3 regions of the Vibrio sp. HM8-C genome follow, and region 3 is predicted to be linked to each of the others. Evidence: predicted binding sites of a transcription regulator. Region 3 holds the regulator's gene; each other region holds the start of a gene.
The links. The regulator MetJ, encoded in region 3, represses methionine synthesis genes. The targets are predictions, from matches to a motif close to TTAGACNTNTANANGTCTAA.
Positions count from the first base shown of each region.

Region 1 (4,289 bases), on a different contig from region 3:
AATAGAGCTAGCCTGCTTAGTGCTGAGTTGCCATTGGAATATGGCCCACTCAACATCATGCGTGCAAATGCGAAAGGTACCACCATTGAAATGATGATGGTGTATAACGCTGACGACAAAAATGCCAAACCTGTTACGCAGATTTTGCAAACCAGCATTAAAACCTTTTGTTCAGATAAAAATATTAAAGCCAATTTGGAAGTGGGTTTAAGCTATCGCATAAAAGTGCGTAACACCCGCGGACAGCTAATGGTTGATGAGCTGATTACCAATCAAACCTGTACCACTCAATAGCTATGTTTGTGCATCAATAGAGAGTTTTGTACATCAATAAGGGGCTCAAATGAGCCCCTTATGCTTTTCTACCTTTTGTAACCGAAGTGTAGCTGATATTTAAGCCGCGTTACTTTGTGCTTCTTCTCGTAAGGTTTTCGCAGCTAACACCATATTGATGAGCGAAGCTTCAACCTCTTTCCAGTTACGTGTTTTCAATCCACAGTCTGGGTTGACCCATAAACGTTCTGCCGGAATTTTCGTAGCTGCTTTACGTAACAGGCCTTCAATCCATTCCTGAGTCGGAATGTTTGGTGAATGTATATCGTAAACACCTGGGCCAATTTCATTTGGATAGTTAAAGTCTTCAAACGCCTTCAGCAGTTCCATATTCGAACGGGAAGTCTCAATGGTAATCACATCGGCATCCAGTGCAGCAACCGAATCGATGATTTCATTGAACTCGCTGTAACACATGTGAGTATGGATCTGCGTTTCTGCTGCTGCACTTGCCGCAGAGATTTTGAATGATTCAACTGCCCAATCTAAATACGTTTTGTGGTCACGCTTCTTCAGTGGCAAACCTTCACGAATGGCTGGTTCATCAATCTGAATGATATTAATGCCCGCATTTTGAAGATCAGACACTTCATCACGCAGTGCCAGAGCCAATTGCTGCGCAATCTCTTTGCGGCTGATGTCTTCACGTGGGAATGTCCAGCATAAGATGGTAACAGGACCAGTCAGCATGCCTTTCATCTTCTTTTTGGTCAGGGACTGTGCGTAGCTAGACCATTCCACCGTCATTGGCTTTTCACGTTCAATATCTGCGACGACAATCGCTGGCTTCACGCAGCGTGAACCATAACTTTGCACCCAACCAAATTGCGTGGTTTGAAAACCAGCGAGGTTTTCTGCAAAGTACTCAACCATATCGTTACGCTCTGCTTCACCATGTACTAACACATCTAACCCTAGAGCCTCTTGACGCTTTACAGCATCAGCAATGTGCCCTTTCAGCGCAGTAATATACTCAGCCTCTGGCAATACTCCTGTTCGGAATGCGCTGCGTTGAGTACGAATCTCGCCGGTTTGAGGAAACGAACCAATAGTTGTGGTTGGGAACAATGGCAAACCAAGCTGCTTCGCTTGTTTCGCCGCTCTTTGCTTATACGGCTCACTTCTTTCCGCCAACGAAGCTGTAATAGCATTTACTCGAGCTTGTACCTGTGGCTTGTTGACGTGGGTTGCTGTCTTTCGCTTTACTATTGGCTGACTATAAGTATCACAAGCCAGAATGGCATCTTGTTCGCCATCCAATGCTCGTCCAAGTACAGCAACTTCCGTCACTTTCTGTTTGGCAAACGCAAACCAGCTACGCACCTCTGCCGAAAGATTCTGCTCAAGCTCTAAATCAACTGGGCTATGTAGAAGTGAACATGAACTTGCGACCCAAAGGCGATCACCTAATTTGTCTTTCACCGGTTGTAGCTGATTACGAAGACGACCCAAATCTGCTCGCCATACGTTTCTGCCGTTGATAGCGCCTACTGACAGCACCCAATGCTCAGGCAGTTTGTTTAGTACGCTATCTAGCTGTTGTGGCGCAGCGGAAATGTCGATATGAAGTCCATTCACTGGCAGTGCAACTATCTTGTCGAGAGTATCAATCACTGAGTCAAAGTATGTGGTAAGCAGTACTTTAACGTCTCCTTGCAGCACCTGATACGCCAATTTAAATGCGTCCTGCCATTGGCTTTCAAGCTCAAGTGCTAGAACGGGCTCATCAATTTGCACCCACTCAACCCCTTGTTTGGCCAACTTCGACAAAATGTTTTGGTATGCCGTCAGTAAACGAGGTAGTAAAGTCAAACGGTCAAAATCCTCTTCGACTTCTTTTCCGAGATACAGGTAGCTCACAGGCCCTAATAGAACCGGTTTTACATTCGCTCCCGTTTTAATGGCTTCGTTCACCTCTTCAAACAGTTGTGGCCAGCTGACTTCAAATTTATCGTCTGAGCTGAATTCAGGAACGATGTAGTGGTAGTTGGTGTTGAACCACTTAGTCATATCTGATGCGGCACTGCCATTACAGCCACATGTACTTTGCGATTGACCACGACCAACACGGAACAGTGTATCAAGGTCAGGAAAGCTATCTTTGTTATGAGATGGATTATGACGAGCAGGCACGTGTCCAAGCAGTAATGTGGTGGTGAGTACATGATCGTACCATGCGAAATCGCCCGCAGTCGCGAAGCTTAAACCTGCTGATTTTTGTAACGCCCAGTTGTTGTGTCGAATTTCACTACCAACCGCTTTTAGTTCTTGTTGAGTGATGTCACCACGCCAGTATTTTTCTAGTGCAAATTTAAGTTCGCGTTTTTCGCCAATACGTGGATAGCCCAAAATATGTGTAATAGTCGCCATGTGATCGTTCCTTTTGTTAAGCTGAGGCCAAACACAAAAGATGTCTGGATGGCTAAACTATCACCCCAACGGCTTCATGAAACAATCAACTAATATTCAACTTGTTTATTAAAAATATTCATGTGGATAATTTAAGCGATACTGTGACACTCAAACATTTGTGAAATACAGACTCGATTTGACGTTGAAGCTCACCCTGTAAACAGCCTTTACGTTAAGACAAACAGACTAATCCTACATACAGCAAAAATGGCTCAGACCTAAAATAGTGAGTTTAGTTTTAACCCCTATTTTGAGTTTGAGTGATGAAAAAAATCCTGCTGACCATCTTGGTAAGCCTATGTTTAGGTACTTTATTAAGTGCCATTCATATTAGCTTTGCCACTAAGCATATAATTAACGACAAAAAATACAGTTTTGAAAATTTCATTTCTGTTTTTGATTCAGCAAGAGACCGTCTGAACATCGTGTCCAAAAGCGTAATGGCGAGCCTAGCGGTAAAACACGACACAGACACAATAAAAACCAAAGACATTTTAGACCTATACAACAATGAGAGAATTAGCATTGTCGATGCTACTGTTCTTCAAACTTTAACGAACATCGTCGAAGAGAGTCCTTACCTGATTAAGGACGAATATGTTAATGATTTAAGCTACTTATCGCTTAACAACAACACACTGTTTTACAGAATAAAGCCTGTTAATCGTTCAAGCTTTAAAAATGCCATTGCCTGTCAAACTTCTGATTATTGTGCGCTGCTTTACTACAACGCAAAGCTGCCAAACATCAACTACACCTACGATATTCTTCAGGATCCGTCAGGTAATGTTGCGATGACGTTGACTCGTCCACTGACCAAAGATGAGACAAACATAGGTAGTTTGATTCTCGATATTCCTGTAGCAAACATTTTTAATGCCCATACCTATATCAACAAAGAGTATTACAACGGCAAGAACGTCTACAGTTTCTCCGATTCAGATATCCCAGTACTACAATTTCATCAGGACTACCCTGTAGATGCTAAAACGATCGTCAGACTAAAGGTGTCATACCTGAACGTTTGGTTTAGTAAATCCTACTTAATCATTCAGTACTCTTCGCTGATCTTCTTCATCCTGTTCCTAATTCTGAAAAAGAGAGAGCTGGATAGGCTGACACGTAACATTGTCGAAGGAAAAGAGAGCTTCTATGATGTTCAGTTCAACAAGCTGGTTGATGACATTGCAGTGTATAACTACGACATCACTGAGTCTCGCCATCTGGAAGAGGTGGTAAAAACTAACGCTGAGAATTCTCTGATTCTGGTTAAATACAATCTTGATGAAGCCAAAACGTTGAATGTGGTTCCTCAAGCACATAGCCATATCATTGAAGTGATTGGATCATTTATTCGAGGCAGCGACTACATCATCAAAAACACCAAATTTGAAGATGAGCTCATTATCTTATTACCCAAGTGTTCAACAGAAAACGCGACACGAGTACTCAATAAAATACTCTACAAGCTCAGCGAAGAAGCGTATTCAGGCCATGAGCTAAAACTGAAAGCAACCCGACTGATTTCGAACATTCAGGACACT
Region 1 covers NZ_JBMMKS010000001.1:556,114-560,402, reverse strand. The annotation lists gene ACOSVQ_RS02580 (GspS/AspS pilotin family protein) at 1-294, shown strand, start outside; gene metE (5-methyltetrahydropteroyltriglutamate--homocysteine S-methyltransferase) at 394-2,703, opposite strand; gene ACOSVQ_RS02570 (hypothetical protein) at 3,009-4,289, shown strand, end outside.
Region 1: a site for MetJ is predicted at 2,740-2,759, ahead of metE (5-methyltetrahydropteroyltriglutamate--homocysteine S-methyltransferase). Genes of this name have one in related genera too.

Region 2 (4,289 bases), on a different contig from region 3:
TCGAGTTTCAGGCTTCACTTTTGGATCATTGGTGAGTACGCGAGAAACGGTAGATTTACCGACTCCGGAAAGTTTTGCGATATCAAGAATGGTGAGTTTTTTGCTCATGAAATATGGTCTGCAAGGTGATAAAAGCGGTGGCGAAACCACCGCACTACTTATGCTCTAGGCCATATATAAGCAAAAATTCACTCTATCCGGCAAGTTTTATAGATAATACCTTTGACTTCTAACCTAGCGTCGTTGCCTTTCGTGAACAAGGTAACAGGATTAACGACCACAGAGGTGTGATCATCCAGTATGTATTTTGCCCCTGAGCCTGTTGGAATACTGACTAAACGGTACATGCTTTCAGACGTCCTCAATACTGCGTTTTCAGACGATACATAAGCCACGTCAAACTGCTTCTCATCGTCACACACGTAATGTTGGAAATCACTGTCTTTAACTTTAAGCCCATCGACTTCAGTTGAGCTTGAGCAGGCGGTTAATGCAGTCAAAGATAGTGCCATCAGGCAAAACGCAACAAGGTTATCGTTTCTCTTCATGATGATTCTCTCTTTTAGTAATAAAAAAGGCCGCACAAGCGACCTCCTAATACCAAACCCAGCAATGTATCTACTACCGATTACTTGTAATGGTATTATTTGCGCTCTTTTAAATAGTTAGGCACATCGCGCAAACTGTCCAGTACAACGGTCGCTAAACTTTCACCTTTTTCTGTCACAGGCTTACCAGTGCGCACTAAAATTTTAGTACCTACACCAGCAGCTTCGGCGGCCATCATGTCTTCGGCTTTATCGCCCACCATAACAGAATTCGCCATGTCGATTTTTAGAAAATCTCGAGCTGAGATAAACATACCTGGCTTAGGCTTACGGCAATCGCAATCTTCTTTATATTTACCTACACCATGTTCTGCGTGGTGAGGGCAGTAATAAATGCCATCGAGTTCGACGCCGTTATCAACGAAATTCCAATCCATCCACTGTGTTAATGAAAGAAAACGATCTTCGCTAAACATGCCACGAGCAATACCTGATTGGTTAGTAACAAGCACAAGCAAGTAACCCATTTCATGCAGCTTTTTCGTTGCATCAAAAACACCATCGATAAACTCAAAGTCATGTTCGTCGCTTACATAGCCATGATCCACGTTTATCACGCCGTCACGGTCTAAAAACACAGCTGGTTTCGCCAAAATATTCATCTCTATAAAGTCAAACTACGCGAATTATTGCACGCTTTATTTCTTTCATCACTATCTAATTACTTAACGATCTCTCTCGAATGACCATTTAGACGTCTAGACGTAAAAATATCTATTGACTTGAAGTTAGTTAAGCCATAGCATCCTCTACCAAGTTAGAACGAGTTAAATATTTTATTCTGTTGTTACTACTATTTTAGTAATACAAAGGTAACTCGTTACAAAACAACCAAGATTTATCCCTGCGCAGGTTTTTCAATGATTGAGATTAGTCACGTCAACAAGGTGTTCTATCAAGGCACGAAAGAAATCAATGCCTTAAAAGACATCAACCTTAACATCCAACAAGGCACAATCTTCGGTGTTATTGGCTCTTCAGGTGCTGGTAAAAGTACTCTGATTCGTTGTGTGAACATGCTAGAACGCCCAACTAACGGTAGCGTTATTGTTGATGGTGTTGATCTAACGAAGCTTAGCTCGAAACAATTGAGCGAAGCACGCCGTAACATCGGTATGATTTTCCAGCATTTTAATCTGCTTTCATCACGTACTGTGTTTGAAAACGTTGCTCTGCCACTAGAGCTATCAGGTAAAAGTGCAGCACACATTGATAAGAAAGTGTCTGAACTTCTTCAACTGGTTGGTCTTTCAGAGAAACGTGACACTTATCCATCAAACTTAAGTGGTGGCCAAAAGCAACGTGTTGCGATAGCTCGTGCTCTAGCGTCTGATCCAAAAGTATTGCTGTGTGACGAAGCAACCAGTGCTCTTGATCCAGCGACGACACAGTCAATTCTTGAGCTATTGAAAGAGATTAACCGTAAGTTAAATATCACTATCTTGTTGATTACTCACGAGATGGATGTAGTAAAAAGTATTTGTCATGAAGTGGCTATCATCGGTGATGGCGAGTTGGTAGAAAAAGGCACTGTGGGTGAAATCTTTGCTCATCCAAAAACAGAACTTGCACACCAGTTCATTCGCTCAACATTGGATTTATCAATTCCAGATGATTATCAAGCACGCTTACAGCAAACACGAGTTGAAGGCAGTTACCCATTGGTGCGCTTAGAATTTACTGGCGCCACAGTAGACGCGCCATTGATGTCGCAAATTTCACGTAAGTTCAATATCGATGTCAGCATCTTAAGTTCCGACCTTGATTACGCTGGCGGTGTGAAGTTCGGCATGATGGTAGCGGAAATCTTCGGTAACGAAGAAAACGACAATGCTGCAATTCAATACCTTCGTGACAATAAAGTAAAAGTAGAGGTACTTGGTTATGTCCTTTAATACCATCACAAGTTGGTTATCACTAAACGGTGACCTGCTTTTAACAGCAACTTGGCAAACAGTGTATATGGTAGCAGTTGCAGGAATTATTGGTTTTGCACTAGGTATTCCACTAGGCGTTATTCTTCACACCACTAAAAAAGGTGGTTTGCTAGAAAACACGAAATTGAACAGTGCACTTGGCGCAATCGTCAACGTTGGACGTTCAGTACCGTTTCTTGTGTTGATGGTTGCAATTATCCCTGTGACAAAGTTGCTTGTGGGTACTTTCATCGGCACAACAGCAGCAATCGTACCTTTAACCATCGGCGCTATTCCATTTGTCGCTCGCTTGATTGAAGGTGCATTGTTGGAAGTTCCAACTGGTCTTGTTGAAGCTGCACAATCTATGGGTGCGACACCAATGCAAATCATTCGCAAGGTGCTGCTACCTGAAGCAATGCCAACCATTCTTAACTCTGTAACTATCACGCTAGTAACTCTTGTGAGCTATTCAGCAATGGCAGGTACGGTAGGTGGTGGTGGCCTAGGTGATGTGGCTATTCGTTACGGTTTCCACCGTTACGATGTCGTGATAATGGCTGTAACCGTTGTCATGCTTATTGTTCTAGTACAAATAATTCAATCAATCGGCGATGCATTCGTACGCCGCGTTGATCACAGATAAAAACGATATAAGAATTTCTAACAAGGAGATTACCATGAAATTCAATCTTAAAAGTTTACTGACCATCGCTGCTGCTGCATCTGCTCTTGTGCTAGCTGGCTGTGGTGAAAAAGAAGTTGATAACAACAAAGTGAAAATTGGTGTAATTGCTGGTGCTGAAGCTCAAGTAGCAGAAATCGCTGCAAAAATTGCAAAAGAGAAATACAACCTAGATGTTGAACTAGTAACTTTCACTGATTACGTAACACCAAACGCAGCGCTAGACGACGGTTCAATCGATGCAAACGCATTCCAACACAAGCCATACTTAGATCAGCAAATTGCTGACCGTGGTTACAAACTAGCAATCGTTGGTAACACGTTTGTTTACCCAATTGCGGGTTACTCAAAACAAGTGAAATCTGTTGATGAGATCCAAGACGGTGACCGTATTGCAGTACCAAACGATCCAACAAACCTAGGCCGTTCTCTGCTTCTACTTGAGCAACAAGGTCTACTAAAACTACGTGAAGACGTTGGTCTACTAGCAACTGTACGTGACATCGTAGAAAACCCTAAAAACATTAAGATCGTTGAACTAGACGCAGCTCAACTTCCACGTTCTCTTGATGACGTTACGCTTTCTATCATCAACACAACTTACGCAAGCTCTATCAATCTGACTCCAGAGAAAGATGGTATCTTCGTAGAAAACAAAGAATCACCTTACGTTAACCTGCTTGTTGCTCGTGAAGACAACGTAAACGCTGAAAACGTACAAAATTTCCTAAAAGCTTACCAAACAGATGAAGTAGCAAACGGCGCTTCAGAAATTTTCCACGGTGGCGCAGTTAAAGGCTGGTAATCACTAGATTATTGCTAAGACTTTTAATTGTCAGATAGTTCAAGGGCTCCGATTGGAGCCCTTTTTATTGAAGGTGGTTGAGCCTTATGAACGGTCGATAAGTTTTAAAACTAATTACTTCAGATGATCCCAAGAGATGTTAGAAACGATTCGGCAGTTATCGCACTTGAAATGAAAAATGTCATGCAAGGGTTCTTCTAACAACCATTCCCCACCGCACTTAGGGCAAGGTCTCGCTTTCTCTTCCGCCAAACTCTTACCACCCACTCGGTATT
Region 2 covers NZ_JBMMKS010000001.1:155,916-160,204, reverse strand. The annotation lists gene treR (trehalose operon repressor TreR) at 1-108, opposite strand, end outside; gene ACOSVQ_RS00710 (MliC family protein) at 189-548, opposite strand; gene gmhB (D-glycero-beta-D-manno-heptose 1,7-bisphosphate 7-phosphatase) at 644-1,201, opposite strand; gene metN (methionine ABC transporter ATP-binding protein MetN) at 1,469-2,503, shown strand; gene ACOSVQ_RS00695 (methionine ABC transporter permease) at 2,493-3,170, shown strand; gene ACOSVQ_RS00690 (MetQ/NlpA family lipoprotein) at 3,205-4,014, shown strand; gene ACOSVQ_RS00685 (Zn-ribbon-containing protein) at 4,129-4,289, opposite strand, start outside.
Region 2: a site for MetJ is predicted at 1,299-1,318, ahead of metN (methionine ABC transporter ATP-binding protein MetN). Genes of this name have one in related genera too.

Region 3 (4,289 bases):
CAATGCACCTAGACGTATGTGACAAGTGCCACCCATTCTACTCTGGTAAGCAACGTATCGTTGATACTGGTGGTCGTGTTGATCGCTTCAACAAGCGTTTCGGCGCTCTATCTAGCAAGAAGTAATTTTACTTTACGCGAAGATTCAAAAAAGGACGCTACGGCGTCCTTTTTAGTTTCTAACGTTCCGAAACCTCAACATTTCGAACCAAAGAATCTGGTCTTAGGAGCTCTATTTCTCGCGTATCAAAACTATGAAGATCCATTGACATACTCTAGAATGAGTGGCCTTAACAAAAACAATAAGGCTCCACCTAATGTCCAATAATGATCGCCATGAACTCACCGAGGAAGAAGCTTTTCGTCAGCAAGCCCTCGACTACCACGCTCTACCGACTCCAGGAAAAATTGCCGTCGCGCTAACCAAACCAGCCGATTCAGCAAAAGACTTAGCTCTCGCATACAGCCCAGGCGTTGCAGAACCCGTTCGCGAAATCGCACAAAACGTAGAAAACGTTTATAAATACACAGCCAAAGGCAATACCGTTGCGGTAATTTCTAACGGTACAGCCATCCTCGGTTTAGGTAACCTTGGTCCTATGGCATCTAAGCCAGTTATGGAAGGTAAAGCTCTATTATTCAAACGCTTTGCAAATCTAGACTCTATCGACATTCAAGTGAAACATCGCACTATCGATGAGTTCGTTGATACGGTTGCTAACATCGCAGATACCTTTGGTGGTATCAACCTCGAAGACATCAAAGCTCCAGATTGTTTTGAAATTGAACGTCGCTTGATTGAACGTTGTGATGTACCTGTATTCCACGACGACCAACACGGTACCGCAATTGTTACCGCGGCAGGTATGCTGAACGCTATCGAGCTGCAAGGCAAACAGCTTAATGAATGTACTATCGTGTGTTTGGGCGCTGGCGCTGCAGCAGTCGCATGTATGGAGCTGCTAATTAAATGCGGTGCGATGCGTGAAAAAATCTACATGCTTGACCGTAAAGGTGTGATTCATACTCGTCGTGATGATATCAACGAATACAAACAGTTATTTGCTAACAACACAGACAAACGCACACTTGAAGATGTTATCAAAGGTGCAGACCTGTTCTTAGGTGTTTCAGGCCCTAATCTACTCACCGCAGATGAACTGAAGCTGATGGCGGAGAAGCCTGTTGTGTTTGCATGTTCAAACCCAGATCCAGAAATCAAACCGGCTCTTGCACACGCTGTACGTGACGATTTAATCATGGGTACAGGTCGCAGTGATTATCCAAACCAAGTGAATAACGTACTGTGTTTCCCATTTATCTTCCGTGGTGCGCTCGATGTGCGTGCGAAAGTGATTAACGATGAAATGAAACTCGCTGCGGTTGCGGCCATTCGCGAATTAGCGAAAGAACCAGTACCAGAAGAAGTATTGAAAGCCGCAGGTGTTGATTCACTCACGTTCGGTAAAGAATACATCATCCCGAAACCGATGGATCCACGCTTACTACCACGTGTAGCAAAAGCAGTTGCTCAAGCCGCTATTGATTCTGGTGTTGCTCGTATCGAGATGCCAGAAAACTACATGGCGAACTAAATTCAGTTACTGCATTGAACGCAATAGCATCAAAAAAGCCCTGATTCAAATCAGGGCTTTTTACACATATCTGCACAATTGGGCGGAAAAACAGATTAACGACAGCAATTAGTCGTCGTAAGCCTCGAACTCAATGCCCATTTCTGTCATTAGCGCTTTCACTTCTGCTGGAATATCGTCCGGACGGTCTTTACGTAAATCTTCATCCGTAGGTAGTGGCTGACCAGTATAAGCATGTAAGAATGCTTCACATAAAAGCTCACTGTTGGTCGCATGACGCAGGTTGTTGATCTGGCGGCGAGTACGCTCATCTGTGAGTATTTTCAATACCTTAAGTGGAATTGATACGGTGATTTTTTTCACCTGCTCACTTTTTTTTCCATGCTCTGCATAGGGGCTTATATATTCACCGTTCCAGTCTGCCATTGCGCACCTTCATTGTTCGAATTCGAGTAATAATTCCAAAGGCTAGATTTTAGCGGGATTTACTGCCATAAGCAAAGACATATAGACGTCTAGAAGTATTGACGTCTCAAAAAATGAGAAGTAAAGTAAGATGCAATTCCCCAATATAGACGAACACATGTATTCTTACTGTGAATTTGGATGTCTATTTAAGAGTCTCAGGAAAGGAAACACTCATGACCAAACGCAAGCCAGCTACAATCGCAGTTCGTACCGGAATCGAATCAGATACTCAATATCACGCAGTCGTTCCGCCAATTTATTTATCGACTAACTATGGCTTCCCTGCGTTTGGTGAAGTGCCTCAATATGACTATACCCGTTCCGGCAACCCAAACCGTGGCTTATTAGAAAAGGCACTCTACGAATTAGAAAGCGGTGAAGGTGCAGTCGTTACTAACTGCGGTACTTCCGCGCTAAACCTGCTTGCGTCAACATTACTTGGCCCTAACGACTTCATTGTTGCACCACACGATTGCTACGGCGGCACTTACCGTTTGTTCAATACTCGTTCAAACAAAGGCGATTTCAAAGTGCTTTTTGTTGATCAATCTGATGAACAAGCACTTGCAGCGGCATTGTCGAAAAAACCAAAACTCGTGCTGTTAGAAACTCCGTCGAATCCGTTAGTGCGAGTGGTTGATATCGAGAAAATCTGCCAACAAGCAAAAGCCGTCGGCGCTCTAGTTGCTGTAGACAACACATTCTTAACTCCGGTTTACCAAAAGCCGCTAACGCTGGGTGCTGACTTTGTTATCCACTCAACCACCAAGTTCATCAATGGTCACTCAGATGTGATTGGCGGTGTGGTGATCAGTAAAACCAAAGCTCATGCTGAAGAACTAGCTTGGTGGGGTAACTGTATTGGTGCAACGGGCACACCATTTGATAGCTATATGACGCTACGTGGTATCCGTACTCTTGGCGCACGTATGCGTGTGCATGAGGAAAGTTCTCTGCAAATTTTGGATTATTTGAAATCACAGTCACTGATCAAAACCATTTATCACCCTAGCCTGCCTGAGCATCCAGGGCATGAGATTGCGAAGAAACAGCAGCTAGGTTTTGGCTCAATGCTGAGTTTTGAGTTTGCTGGTAGCTACGAGCAACTGAAGTACTTTGTTGGTGAACTAGAGCTTTTCTCTCTTGCAGAATCTCTAGGTGGTGTAGAAAGTTTGATCTGCCATCCGGCGAGCATGACTCACCGAGCGATGGGCGAAGCAGCACTTGCTGAAGCAGGCATTTCTCAACTATTACTGCGCTTGTCAGTTGGCTTGGAAGATGCGTCGGATCTTATCGCTGATTTGGACCAAGCCTTTACCAAAGCTAAGGAGAAGTTTTAATGACTGTTTCACGCCAGCTACATAAATTTGGCGGTAGTAGCTTAGCAGATCCAGAGTGTTATTTGCGTGTCGCGAACATTCTAAAAGAATACTCACAACCTGAAGATTTGGTGGTTGTTTCAGCGGCGGGTAAAACCACCAACCGCTTAATCGCATTTTTGGAAGCATTGAACAAAGACGGCCGTGTTGCCCATGAAACACTGCAATCATTACGTCAGTTCCAATGCAAACTGGTTGAAGACTTACTTGAAGGTGAAGTTGCTGACAATCTGTTAACTCAAGTAAACGGTGAGTTTATTCGCTTAGGTGAGCTAACCGCGCCACTGACCAAAGCACAGCAAGCTGCCGTGCTTGGACATGGTGAAATGTGGTCAGCTCGTTTGTTAGCAGCGCTGCTCAACCAAAGTAATTTGCCAGCGGTTTCACAAGACGCTCGCGAGTTCCTACGTGCAGAAGCAGGCACTCAGCCTGAAGTAGACCGTTCACGCTCTTATCCGCTACTGAAAAAAGTACTCGCTCAGCATGCACATCATCGTATCGTGATTACCGGCTTTATGGCTCAGAATGACCAAGGTGATACCGTTCTACTTGGTCGCAATGGTTCAGACTATTCTGCAACGGTCATCGGTGCGTTAGCTGACGTTGCTCGTGTAACGATTTGGAGTGACGTCGCTGGTGTATATAGCGCAGACCCACGTATCGTAGCGAACGCATGCCTACTGCCTCTTTTACGTTTGGATGAAGCCAACGAGCTGGCTCGCCTTGCTGCACCCGTTCTACATAGCCGTACACTCCAACCTGTTGCTCAAAGTGCGATGGAACTTCAGCTACGATGCAGCCATAAGCCAGAATCAGGCTCAACCAAAATAGAACGTGTTCTCGCATCA
Region 3 covers NZ_JBMMKS010000025.1:4,375-8,663, reverse strand. The annotation lists gene rpmE (50S ribosomal protein L31) at 1-125, shown strand, start outside; gene ACOSVQ_RS19885 (malic enzyme-like NAD(P)-binding protein) at 317-1,594, shown strand; gene metJ (met regulon transcriptional regulator MetJ) at 1,703-2,020, opposite strand; gene ACOSVQ_RS19875 (O-succinylhomoserine (thiol)-lyase) at 2,236-3,402, shown strand; gene ACOSVQ_RS19870 (bifunctional aspartate kinase/homoserine dehydrogenase II) at 3,402-4,289, shown strand, end outside.